3 regions of the Protofrankia sp. CiP1_Cm_nod4 genome follow, and region 2 is predicted to be linked to each of the others. Evidence: riboswitches for the same ligand, from Rfam matches in the RefSeq annotation. Region 2 holds a riboswitch; each other region holds the start of a gene.
The links. Region 2 has a riboswitch for cyclic di-AMP ahead of AC5LSR_RS19020 (C40 family peptidase). Riboswitches for the same ligand answer to the same signal wherever they lie in the genome.
Positions count from the first base shown of each region.

Region 1 (2,405 bases), on a different contig from region 2:
GCGAGCGCCCGCAGGAAGCCCTGGTTGGGCTCGTGGGACCACGGGATCGGCCCGTGCCCGCGCCAGCCCGCGCGGCGTAGCTGGTCGAGGCCGCGATGGTATCCCGTCCTGGCGTAGGCGTAGCTGGTCACCGGGCTGCCGGCGTCGAGGGAGCGTTCGGCCAGGGTTGCCCAGGCGAGGCTGGAGCCGGGAAAACGGCCGGCGACGGTCTGCGGATCCTCGCCGGCGCTCAGCGCCTGCGCCGCGGCGGGATCGATGGTGAGCTTGGCCGGTGGTGGGCCACCGAGCAGATCCGGTCGTTCGGGCGAGGGTGTCATGGGGCTCATCCTGCCGGATCCGGCCGGCCGCGCAGCCAGCCGGAGGGGGAAGTCCGTCAGATGATGGACCCGCCGGGAGGGGGAGAGCCGGCAGGTCCATCACCTGATCGGGGTACGAGGCGGGCAGGGCACCCGGCCGCGACCCGGCGGCAAAGGAACGGCGTTGAGCGTCCCGTGACCTTTAGCCGCAAAATTTCAAAGTCATAAAATGGTACGAAAGGTGCACCCGGTATGCTACAGGACGGTCGGGTTGGTGACGGTGACGTCCCAGAGGTTCTTGCCGACCACTCCAGCGCCGCCGTCGTCCACCCGGGTCAGATACGAGTAGAGCGATGCCAGTCCCTGGGACTCCCGCCCGAAGCGTCCGTCCACCTGGAGGATGAACCTCTTCTGACGCATCTCGCTCTGCCAGACGTAGGCGTCGGGGCGGACCTCGCCGGCCAGTGTGCTGGACAGCGCCGTCCCGGTGAAGTTCTCGGAGTTCAGCAGGGCCTTGGCGCGTTCCAGCGTCATCGCTGGCTGCACCGGAGTAATCGCACGCTGTACCGGGCTGGTGGTGGGAGCGCTGGGGGCGACGATACCGCTGGACGACGGTGCCGGGCCGCTACGGCTCAGGCCCAGCTTGGACGCGCAGGACGGCCACGGGGACCAGCCACGGGCGTTGTAGAGCTTGTAGGCAGCCTCGTCCTGAAGCGTCGGCGGCGCGCCGCTGGGCAGGCCGGAGTAGCCCAGGGCATGCCAGGTCTGGGCGTCGAACTGGTAGGCGCCGTAGTAGCCGTTGCCGGTGTTGATCAGATAGTTCCCGCCGGACTCACACTGGCGGAGTTTGGCGAAGTCGTCAGCGGTCGCGGCGCTTGCGGGTGCGGTCGTGACAGCCAGGCCACTGCTCACGAGTGCCGTCACGGCACCGGTGGTACGCAGGACCTTCATGACGGTGGAGGGAGGTTGCGGGGCGCGGTGCCTGCCACCAGACGGCATGTGGGTCGGTCCTTCCCGTCGCCTACGAGGTGAGCTGTCGGGTGCGGGCGGGAATCAGGCCCGGCCGGTGGCACCAGGAGGCACTGCCGGCTTTACCCCAAGGACTCCGTGGACGGACGTCCGGATGGTGGTTCCCCCGATCCTGTCCTTGTGGCTCCGCGGTAGCTCGGGCCGTACCGAACGGGGACAGGACTCGGCGTCCGTCCGGGCGGCCTCACCGATCCGGCGAGTGGGGAGGACTCTAGCGAGTCTGGTTCTATCGAAGCAAATCGGGGTGTCGGATGAACTACACCGACGTGACTGTTATCACCCGAATGGGCTAAGCGCCTTGAACGTGTCACCGTAGCTGACGGTGTGACTCCGCCCCGCGGCGGGGTCGCCTTCTCCGATTTCTGTGACTTATGGTGACGGACGAAGTTTCTTTCGTATCGTGAATGTGCTTGTTGTCACTTCTGGGGCACTCCGGGAAGCGGAGCCGTCCGGAGCGGTCCCCGGCCCTGCCGGGCCGGATCCGGGCCGGCCGCATCCGGGGTTCTCCTGGATGCGGCCGGAGGCCTGGCATGAAAGGGGATCGTGGCTGCGCTGTCCATGGCGCGCCAGCCCGGTCCGGTCGGATGTCCAGCCACGGGTGGGCCGGCTGTGTGCGGACTGTGCGTGCCGCCGGTGGGCGGTGCCGTCCGCCAGAGGCCGTTCGACCGCTGGGTCGTTCGGCCAGTTGCCGGCTGTTCGGCCGGCTGTTCGGCCGGTTGGCCGGTTGGTTGGCTGGCCGTGTTCAGTCGAAGGTGGCCGTCCAGGTCCGTGGGCCGCAGATACCGTCCACCTGCAGTCCCCGCGAGTTCTGCAGGAGGGTGGCGGCGAAGGCGGACTGGGGGCCGTAGCGGCCGTCGATCCTGATCCGGTAGCCGAGCCTGTTCATCTGGCGCTGCCAGGCTCGTACGTCCGAGCGCACCTGATAGATCAGCCCGGTGGTGAACAGCGTGTTGTCCGCGAGACTCTGCGCGCTCTGACGCACCACCCAGCGTTGGGCCCCGGTCGACCCGGCCGCGCCCGCCGAGCCGGTGCCGGTGCCGGTGCCGGTGCTGGGCGATCCGGCCCCGGACGAGCTGGCGC
Region 1 is NZ_CEVIVC010000080.1:18,517-20,921, forward strand. It holds gene AC5LSR_RS15605 (DUF3151 domain-containing protein) at 1-317, opposite strand, end outside; gene AC5LSR_RS15610 (transglycosylase family protein) at 552-1,295, opposite strand; cyclic di-AMP (ydaO/yuaA leader) riboswitch at 1,301-1,466, opposite strand; gene AC5LSR_RS15615 (transglycosylase family protein) at 2,068-2,405, opposite strand, start outside.
Region 1: it holds a riboswitch for cyclic di-AMP, as region 2 does, so the genes downstream of both, AC5LSR_RS15610 (transglycosylase family protein) here and AC5LSR_RS19020 (C40 family peptidase) in region 2, are expected to answer to the same signal.

Region 2 (7,359 bases):
GCACCCCTGTCGTGCCTGCCTTTGCCGTACCTGCCCCGATGGGGCGCGCCCTTGCCGGACATGCCTGGTGGACAGCCGTCCGGCGCACGTCTTATCACACCTCGTACCACACTCGTACCCCGCCTGTTCGCCACTGCCCGGAGGATGTTCCGAGGCCGCTCTGGAGCTGGTCCGGGACCGACATGGGACGGGTATGACGGGGTGTCGGTCACCGGCGCGGCGGCCCGTGGCACGCTGGGGAGGCGATGAGCACACCCTTCCCGCGCCGGTTCTCCGCCCGCACCCGTGCCGCCCTTGCTGTGGAGAAACTCGCGTCCTCGGCTTCCCGCCAGCTGGGACGCGGATCCGGTGAGATGATCGGCGGCAAGCTTGCCCTGCGGGTCTCCCCGGAGATCCTGTCCGAGGTCGCGGCCGGGCAGCTGGTGGCCTGCGTCAGCGGGACCAACGGCAAGACCACGACCACCCGGCTGCTGGCCCGCGCGCTGGGCACGCTCGGCCCGGTCCGCAGCAACAGCGGTGGCGCCAACATGGCGGCGGGCGTGCTGGCCGCCCTGTCCAAGCCGCCCTACGACGCGGCCGCCGCGCTCGAGGTGGACGAGATCTGGCTGCCCAAAGTGGCCAGGCAGATCCAGCCCCGCGCGGTCATCCTGCTCAACATCAGCCGTGACCAGCTCGACCGGTCGAACGAGACCCGGCGGATCGCGAGCCTCTGGCGTGATCTCGGCGCCGAGCTGCCCGGCGCGACCGCGATCGCCAACGCCGACGACCCGCTGGTGGCCTGGGCCGCCGCCGGCTGGTCGAACCAGGTCTGGGTGTCGGCGGGCCAGAACTGGACGGCGGACGCGATGGTGTGCCCGCAGTGCGCCAGCCTGCTGCACCGCAACGCCACGGGCTGGTGGTGCGGCTGCGGGCTGGCCCGGCCTGAGCCCCTTGTCTCGGTCACCGGGCCGCACGAGCTGCTCTGGTTCGGCCGTCACCTCACGGCGTCGATCGACCTGCCCGGCCGGGTGAACCTCGGCAATGCGGCGATGGCCGCCGCGGCGGCGAAGCTCTTCGGGGTCGAGGTCGAGCAGGCGCTGGCCGCGATGACCGGCCTTGAGGACGTCCAGGGCCGCTACCAGGAGGTCGAGCTCGGCGACTCCGGTACCCGCGGGCGGCTGCTGCTGGCGAAGAACCCGGCCGGCTGGGTGGAGATGATGGAGCTGCTCAACAGCACGCCCACCCGGCCGGTGATCGTTGACTTCAACGCGCAGACCGCTGACGGGCGTGACCCGTCGTGGATCTGGGATGTCCCGTTCGAGCGGCTGCGGGGCCGGCGGGTGCTGGTCACCGGTGGGCGCAAGGAGGACATGAGCGTCCGGCTGGCATACGCGGAGATCCCGCACACGGTCCATCCCGATGCCGAGAGCGCGGCGGCGGTTCTGGACGAGAAGATCGTCGATGTGGTCGCGAACTACACCGCCTTCCGCGACATCCTGGGGCGGGTCGCCCCGGTGAGGACGAACAGTTGACCAAAAAGGTGACCAAAAAGGTGACCATCCACGGTGACATGACCGGGGCCGCGGCATGAGCCGGGAGTCGGCGACCCGGATCGCCCTGATCTACCCGGAGCTGCTCGGGACGTACGGCGACGGCGGCAACGCGACCGTGCTGGCGCAGCGGCTGCGCTGGCGTGGCCTGCCGGCCGAGGTGATCGGCGTCCCGGCCGGGGAGCCGGTGCCGGCCGGCTGCGACATCTATCTGCTCGGCGGCGGTGAGGACGAGCCGCAGGTGCTGGCCGCCGAGGGGCTGCGCCGCAACAGCGCGATCGCGCACGCGGTGGCCCAGGGCGCGGCCGTGCTCGCGGTGTGCGCCGGATACCAGGTGATCGGTGCGTCCTTCCCCGCCGGTGAGGGCCGTATCCACGACGGCCTGGGCCTGGTGGACGTGGAGACGCGACGCTCGTTCGAGCAGCCGGTGCCGCCACGCGCGGTCGGTGACATCGTCGTCGAGCCCGTCCCCGAGCTCGAGCTGCCGTTGCTGCTCGGCTACGAGAACCACGGGGGACGTACCCGGGCACTGCCCAACGGGCACGGCCGGCCGCTCGGGATCGTGCGCAAGGGGGTCGGTAACGGTACCCCGGACCACACCGACGGTGTCGTGGACGGCCGTGTGATCGGTACCTACCTGCACGGTCCGGTCCTCGCGCAGAACCCGGCCCTGGCCGACCTGCTGTTGTCCTGGGTGCATGGCTGGCTGCCGGAACTGGCCGGCCCGCCGGAGACGGAGGTGCTGCGCCAGGCACGCCTGCACGCCCTGGACGTCCATGCCTGACCCGGGGCCGGGCGGCCGCGGGGAACCTTCGGTGGGCGCGGGAAGCAGCCGGGGGGCCTGCGCCCGGACGCGGGGGGAGCGGCCTGTCGCCCGGTGCCCGGCCGTCGGCCGTCAGTCCGTCCTGACGGCCGGCGGGGTGGCGGGTGCGGGACACGGCTCGTCGTGCTGCGGCGGCAGATGGGCGCGGTCGTGTTCGGCGATCGCCACGTTCAGCCGGCTCAGCAGCGCGCCGAAGACACCGAGTTCCTCCTGGTCCCAGGTGCGTACCAGGGTATTGATTTTTTCTACCCGTGCGGAGCGGGTGGCGAGGTAGCGTTGCTGGCCGCGGGTGCTGAGTCTCACCAGCGTCGCCCGCCGGTCGCTGGGATCGGTGGCGCGTTCCACCAGCCCGGCCGTGACAAGCGCGGCGATCTGGCGGCTCACCGTGGAGATGTCCAGGGCGAACACCGTGCCCAGGGTGGTCAGCCGTACGGCGCCGTGTTCGTGGATGTGGCTGAGCAGCAGGTAGGCGGAGCGGTCCAGAACCGTCCCGGACTCGCCGGCGATGGCCATCCGGAAGCGTTCGGCGCGCCGGCCGAACACCGACAGCTCGTGTTCAATCTTGATCAGTCGATGGTCGAGTTCCTGACCACTGTCCACTTCGGCCTCACCCCTGTTCCGGCAGCCGTATGCCCCGCAATCCGATGTTGTCGAGATTCTGGTGGATACACCACGTCAACGAACGAGCCGTGCCGTGGTTGCCGTACCGGACATGCCTGTTTGACTACTTTTAGTAGTCAATCGGTATCGCAAGCTGACTGGGTGTGAGACAGCGCACTCCGGGTGGCCCCGACTTGCCCGCGACGCGAGGCGAATCTGCCGAATCGACGGCTCCTGGTGTGGTTCGGTTGTCTCGTGGTGTCGAATCCGCTGAAAGCCGGGAAACAGCTATGGGCCAAGAACCGCAAGCGGGTGCTGATCATCGGTGCCGTGCTCGTGGTCGCCTGGATCTACGTGTCTCGCTCGGGTAGCCCGGATACCGAGCGGGCGAAGATACCGGCGGGGTACGCCTCCGCCGAACGCGAGCTCGCCGTTCATGCCGACGCCGACCCCGGCAAGCCCCTGCCGCTGGTCCTCGTCCTGCATGACAACAACAGCGACGCGGCTGCGATCGAAAAGATCACCGAAGCCTCGACGCTTGCCGACCGGCAGCACTTCGCCGTGGTCTACCCGGAAGCCGTGGACGGCGAATGGAGGTTGGACGACCCCCGGGGCGCGGACGTGCAGTACCTGCGTGACGTCGTGCGCTACGTGTCGGAGAAGCGGTCGAAGATCGACCAGTCCAAGATCTACATCTGGGGTCTTGGCGAAGGTGGGCGGGCCGCCCTCACGATTGCCTGCGGGGCGCCTGACAACAACCTGAAGTTCGCCGCCGTCGCGGTGGTGGGGCCGGTCGGGCAGGTCCCGAACTGCCCGTCGGGAACCCATGTCCAGCATGTCGACGGGACGTGGGACAAGCAGGTCACGCGCAGCCTGTGGGACTTCTCCAGGAAGCCCAAGGCGTAGGAGCGGGCATCCGGGGTTGGGAGGCCCGCGGAGAAGGCGTCTGATGAGGTTCCAGCCTCGGCCGCGCATCCGGTCGGTGGGAGAGGGCGGCTCCCGCCGACCGGCCGGACTGTGGGGGGGGTCCAGTACGACCGGCCGACGGAAGCCTCTTGTTCCGCCGGGCTTTCCGAGCTGGGGGGGTTGGCTCGGTCCAACCAGCGGAAGTCATCATCGCGGGATGCCGCGGAGCGCCGCCAGGCCGGTGTCGACGTCGACAAGATCGACCTGGCGGCAAGGTTCACGCACAATCGGAGGGGGAGGCCGCGCGGGAACCCGCCTGTGAATTGTTTCTACAGTATATTGGTTGCCACTACGCGAAGCCGCGTACTGACAGCCGGATGTGGACGCGGGCTGACCGGTTCGCTCAGAAAACCCGGCCGACGGAATATGACGTGGTATAGATGGCCCTCAGCGAGACGACATCACCTGACTTGGGTGCCACCCACATCTTACCATCGCCCGCATAAATACCGACGTGGTAGATGTTACCTGGTGCGCCGTAGAAAATCAGGTCACCTGGCTGCTTGTTGTACTGCGATATCCTGGTGGTCGCCTCGTACTGTCCCTCGGCGGTGCGGGGGATGTTGCGTCCCAGCTGCTTGAAGACGTACTGGACCAGTCCTGAGCAGTCGAACGTGTAGGGGCCCTCAGCGCCATAGACGTAGGGCTTCCCGGCCTGCTGGGCCGCGAGATACACCGCCCGTTCACCCAGCGAGCTGGCGGCCGCGAGCGCGCCCGAGATGGCGTTGCTCATGGTCGGGGCATCGAGGCCAGTGATCTGGGGAGAGCGCTGCACGGGCGGGGTGTTGGGAATCACGGTCAACGTGCCGACGTTCGTCGACCGTGTCGAGCGCAGGGCGTCGGTCCCGTCGAAAATCGCAGTGATCTGCGTGGTGGTGAGAACCTTCGCGGTGTAGCTGGTGAAGCCCTGCTCGTTGGTGTAGAGGTGCTTGAAGGTGGCCCATCCCTCCGGCAGCTTCACCTGGACCTTGACAAGCTGATTGACCAGCGGTGCGTGGGTGACCGCGTCCTCGAGGGAGAACCCCATCTCCACCGGCTGGTCGGCCTTCACGGAGACGTCCGGATTCGTGACTTTGAGCACGACGCCGTTCTTGGGATGCAGGTCGGTCTGGTTGAGTACCTGGCTGGTGACCGATCCGGAACCACCCGTGGACAGCGGATTGATGGTCGAGGTGCGCAGGTTGGCCAGTGACGCCTGGCTGCCGAACTGTGATCCAAGCGTTATCGGCGAGGTGACGGAGGCATCGTCGGAGTTCGAGTCGGCCGTGGCGCATCCGGCCAGGGCGACACCGGACACCGCGACGGTACCGGTGGTCACCACGGCGACAGCGGCCCGGGCTCGCGAGCGGCCCGTTCCGGGCTGCGGCGCGGGCGCGCGATGCCGGCCGCGTGCCGGACGGTCGACGTGCCGGTCGATCGGGTGCTGGCGGGACGACGGCGCAGCCGCCTGCGACGAACGCGATCGTACTGCTGGATCAGGCTGCACATCATGCGCAGACAAGGTTGTGATCCTTCCCGTTCGCCTGCGAGGTGAGCTGTCGGGTTCGGGCTGGGCTGCCCGGTGGGTCGCGCGACCATCGCGCTGCACACTTCACCCCGAGGGCGACACCGCGGTTCGATGCCGTCCGGTGGAGGATGGGTCCCCCGCTCCTGCCCTGGTGACGACTCGGAGGGAACACCGGGACCGTGGGCAGGATTCGGCAGTTCGGCCCGGTGCGTCGTGACGTCGGCGCGAGACTAGTTCATACGGATGGCGCTAGTAAACACTAGTCCCTCACAACTACCCCAAGTAGTTGTATGAAGTGTCATAACCGGCTCTTCTACCCCATCCTCCTTCGCCGGCCGGGGCGGCGCCGGGTGCGACCGGCTGGCTTGTGGCCTTCGGTCGCCCGACTGACGTGCCGCTTTCCGTGACTTGCGGGATGCGGAGGATGACAATACGCCATAGCGGCGACAGACGGTCGACCAGGAGCCTTCGAGTACAGATAGTGAGCAATACTGCTACGTTAAGTAGCGATCAAGGCTGCCCATTGGCGGTACTCTGCTCTTTTTGCGAAAATTGTCCGATTGGTTGATGCCGAGTTGTCGGCCTTCTGACGCGTGTCGGAATGTGACGTCGTACTCTGGCAGTGCCTCGTCCGGATCGGTCCTTCCAGGTCAGTCACGTGATCAGGGCAGCGTGACGGATGATCAGGAATCGTGCCGATGCTCCCCGGGGAGGCGCTCGCCATGACGCGGTCCGCGTCGGGGTCCGTGCCGGACGGGCGTGGTGTGCGCCAGCCGGACGCGCCCGCCTCCCGGCCGCGTCCTCGCCGGGTGGGCGTTGTTGTGATTGGCGCGGGTGTCGCGGGCCTGGTGGCCGCGGTCGTGCTGGCTCGTCGGGGTATCGACACGCTCGTGCTCGAGGCCGCCAGTCGGGCCAGGGTGGAAAGCCGTCCACGCGCCGGGCTGCTCGGGCCGGCGGCGGTGGACGCCCTGGAGCGCAACGGGCTCGCCGACGGCCTGCGAGCCGAAGGTGTGCCGCACCACGACTGTGAGTTCCGACATCGTCGCAGAGCGTTTGTCGTCGAGTATGCTCGCCATGCGGGCGGACGCCACCACGTTGTCTACCCGCAGCAGAAGCTTGTCGCCGACCTGGTTGCCGCCTACCTTGCCGCGGGTGGCGTCATCGAGTTCGGCGTCACTGACGTGATGTTGGGCGCGCTGGCCTCCGACCACCCCGCCGTCTCCTTCGTCACGGCCGGCGGGCAGCGGCAGGTGGTGGAAAGCCGTTTCATCGCGGGCTGCGACGGCCATCATGGTGTTTCCCGAGGATCGATCCCCGAGGGCGCGTTACGCTCCATCCGGCAGCGCGACAGCGCATGGGCCTGGCTCGCGGTCCTGGCCGCGGTCGCCCCGTCCACCGATAAGATCATTTATGGGGTCAGTCCCCGGGGGTTCGCCGGCCACATGCTGCGCGACCACCGGACAAGCCGCTTCTACCTACAGGTGGAGGCCACCGCCGACGCCGCGGCCTGGCCGGCCGGGCGGATCTGGGCGGAACTGCACGCCCGGCTCGCCGTGGACGCCGACTGGGAACTGGCGGAAGGGCCGCTGCTGGAGCCGCCGAACGTCATCACGATGGACTCGGTCTTCTACGAACCGATGCGCTTCGGGCGCCTCGTACTGGCCGGGGACGCCGCGCGCCGGGTACCACCGGCGGCGGCCAAGGGCGCCGGGCTCGCCATCGTTGACGGCGAGACACTCGCGCTCGCGGTGGTGGCAGCCCTGCACGACGCGGACGAACGCCCGCTGGACGCCTACTCCGAGGTGTGCCAGGGCCGGGCCTGGCTGGCACAGGAAGCATCGGCGAAACTTTTACGGATGGTCAACGTCGAGCTCGCCGACCCGTTCGCCCGGCGCCTGCAGGACGTTCGCCTGGACCGCCTCCGGACCTCACCG
Region 2 is NZ_CEVIVC010000124.1:54-7,412, reverse strand. It holds gene AC5LSR_RS19040 (MurT ligase domain-containing protein) at 246-1,511, shown strand; gene AC5LSR_RS19035 (type 1 glutamine amidotransferase) at 1,567-2,313, shown strand; gene AC5LSR_RS19030 (MarR family winged helix-turn-helix transcriptional regulator) at 2,425-2,952, opposite strand; gene AC5LSR_RS19025 (CE1 family esterase) at 3,211-3,858, shown strand; gene AC5LSR_RS19020 (C40 family peptidase) at 4,262-5,239, opposite strand; cyclic di-AMP (ydaO/yuaA leader) riboswitch at 5,425-5,600, opposite strand; partial or broken gene AC5LSR_RS19015 (4-hydroxybenzoate 3-monooxygenase) at 6,124-7,359, shown strand, end outside.

Region 3 (2,405 bases), on a different contig from region 2:
CCCGCGCCGTTATGCCGCGCCCACGAAGATCAGCCCGCTTCCTGACAAGTAACGGAGCAGGCAGCGCAGCATAACGGCCGGCCCGTCATAAGGCGTGTAATGCCGGCACCGGCATTAGGCTCCTTTCTTGATGAACCCGGTGTCGTCGATGACCAGCACCCCCTGCGGGGTCCCGAGGTGTTCGACCAGGTAGTCGCGGACGTCGTCGCGGGCCGCGTCGACATCCCAGTCGGCGGTCCGCAGCAGCCGCTGCATCCCGTCCGGCGACACCTCCTCGGCATGCTCGGCAATGGTCCAGCCGTTCTTGCGCTCCAGCTCGGAGAGCAGCCCCTCCAGATACCGGAGCATCCGCGCTCGGGGCTCAGCCCGGGCGAACCGGCCACCGACCCGTTCACATACCCGGTCAAGCTCGTCCCGCCACATCCCCACATCAACATCGTTCACGTCATGTACAACACCCGAGCAGCGCACACCCTGCCACCAAGTGCCGTTGCAGTATTAGGGCGGACTCGGGTATCAGTGGTGATGGTTCTGTTCCATACGGTCACCGGTGTCGAGAAACGTCATCGTTTCTCGACACCGCCGGGGATACCACCTTCCGACGGTACGAACCCTGCCACTTATCACGGCCATGTACTGCGGCAGGCCCCATCGTTTCGTCATTTTTTGTTCGGGTTCCAGTGTCCGAGAAAAGGGGCGGATTCCCGGGAGTCAGAATTATGGTTGTCTGCTGGGTCGCGTGGATGGTCATCCAGGGGATCGAGCTCTGCGCAGCCGCAGCCGCAGCCGCAGGTGCGCATGGATGGTCACGTCGCGACCTGCGACGCGGGCTGTCAGCAGAACTCGAAATTTCGGCGTTACTCAGTCGACCCGACTGTCCACAAAGCGTACGAAGATCTGCGCCAAAAGGCAGCAGCAATGTCACGGAGACGGTCTGCCGACTGTGACTGCTTAAATATAAGCGCACGCACGCGTGCGTTACCGGCAGTCAAGGTCGAAATCAAGTGTCGACGTTCAGTTGTGTACTTCTTCACCGCACCTTGCCGGCCGACCGGCCTTCGCGGCTAGGGTTCTGCCGTGCTTTCGCAAGGAGGGCACGCGTCGGACGAAACACGCCGAGTCCTGCCCCGTCCGATGATCGCCAAACCAACGGCAGGAGCGGGGGAACCACTTCCCGGGCGCCGCGAAGCGCCCTTGGGGTGAAGCCGCAAGATGCGGCCGGGCATTTCCCAGCCCGAACCCGACAGCTCACCTCGCAGGCGTGGGGAAAGGGCATCAAGATGTCCCATGCGCGTGCTCGGCATCGCGGAACCAGGCGGACCACAAGGTATACTCGCTCGCTAGTCGCCATTCCGACGCTTGCCGCCGCCATCGGCGGCGTCGGCATCGGAGTCTCGGGGCCCGCCAGCGCGGCACCATCCGAAGACCAGATATTGTCGGCAATTGTTCAATGCGAGTCCGGAGGCAACCCGACCACCGTCAACTCGATAGGCGCCGGCGGGCTGTTCCAGTTTCTTCCCGGCACGTGGCAGGCGGTCGGTGGAACCGGGCTGCCGCAGAACGCCAGCGTTGCCGAGCAATGGAAGCGTGCCCGGATCCTGTACGCCCAGCAGGGCACGGCTCCCTGGACCGCATCGCAGTCCTGCTGGGCTGGAAAAGTCGGCAGTGTCGCCGACACGGCTCCGACCGCTACTGAGTCACAACCAGCGAATGCCCAGGAACAACCGACGAGCTCGGCCGGCGGGGGCGGGAACAACGCCGGCGACGGGAACAACGCCGGCGCCGCTCCCCAGGATGCCGGCAGCCTTCCAGTCCCTCCCTCCACCACGGACCACCACTGGCCTTCCTACCAGTCGTCCTGGTATCAGGACACCCGCCCGGCCGACGACTAGACGGCGGACGTTGGGGCGTTCCTCCAGACGACCCTGCCAGCCGAGCAGGCAAACAGCTGCCCGTTCCTGAAGGGAAATCTTCGGAAATCCCGAACCGCCCGTACTGGTGCCGTCGCGGGCCCGCCCCGATGGACGAGATAACGGTTATACAATAATCAGTGTCGCTTGGATGGGCGTAACCGAAATCAAGCTCCAGGTTCCTGGCCTACGAAGATGAAAGCAAACAAAATCGAACATCGGCCTAACTCGGTGGCATTGGTGCAGGAGTCCCCGGCTTTCAGCCGGACCGGAGCCAAAGGAAATCCGGCCGGGCGCCGTACGGCGCCCGGCCGGAGGAGCGATCGGTAGCATCGAACATGACGTGCGGGAGAGCGTCAGGGGCGGGGCGGTGCCGTCCCGCACGGCTAAATGTCCGATAATGACAGTATGATTATGCTCAGCAATGGTTTGGATGCTGGGACGCCGTTCCCCCACGTTGTGGCTGGTTTCCGCCGCCGGGAACCTGCCGCCTCC
Region 3 is NZ_CEVIVC010000008.1:8,274-10,678, reverse strand. It holds partial or broken gene AC5LSR_RS03235 (transposase) at 121-423, opposite strand; cyclic di-AMP (ydaO/yuaA leader) riboswitch at 1,130-1,276, shown strand; gene AC5LSR_RS03230 (transglycosylase family protein) at 1,281-1,892, shown strand.
Region 3: it holds a riboswitch for cyclic di-AMP, as region 2 does, so the genes downstream of both, AC5LSR_RS03230 (transglycosylase family protein) here and AC5LSR_RS19020 (C40 family peptidase) in region 2, are expected to answer to the same signal.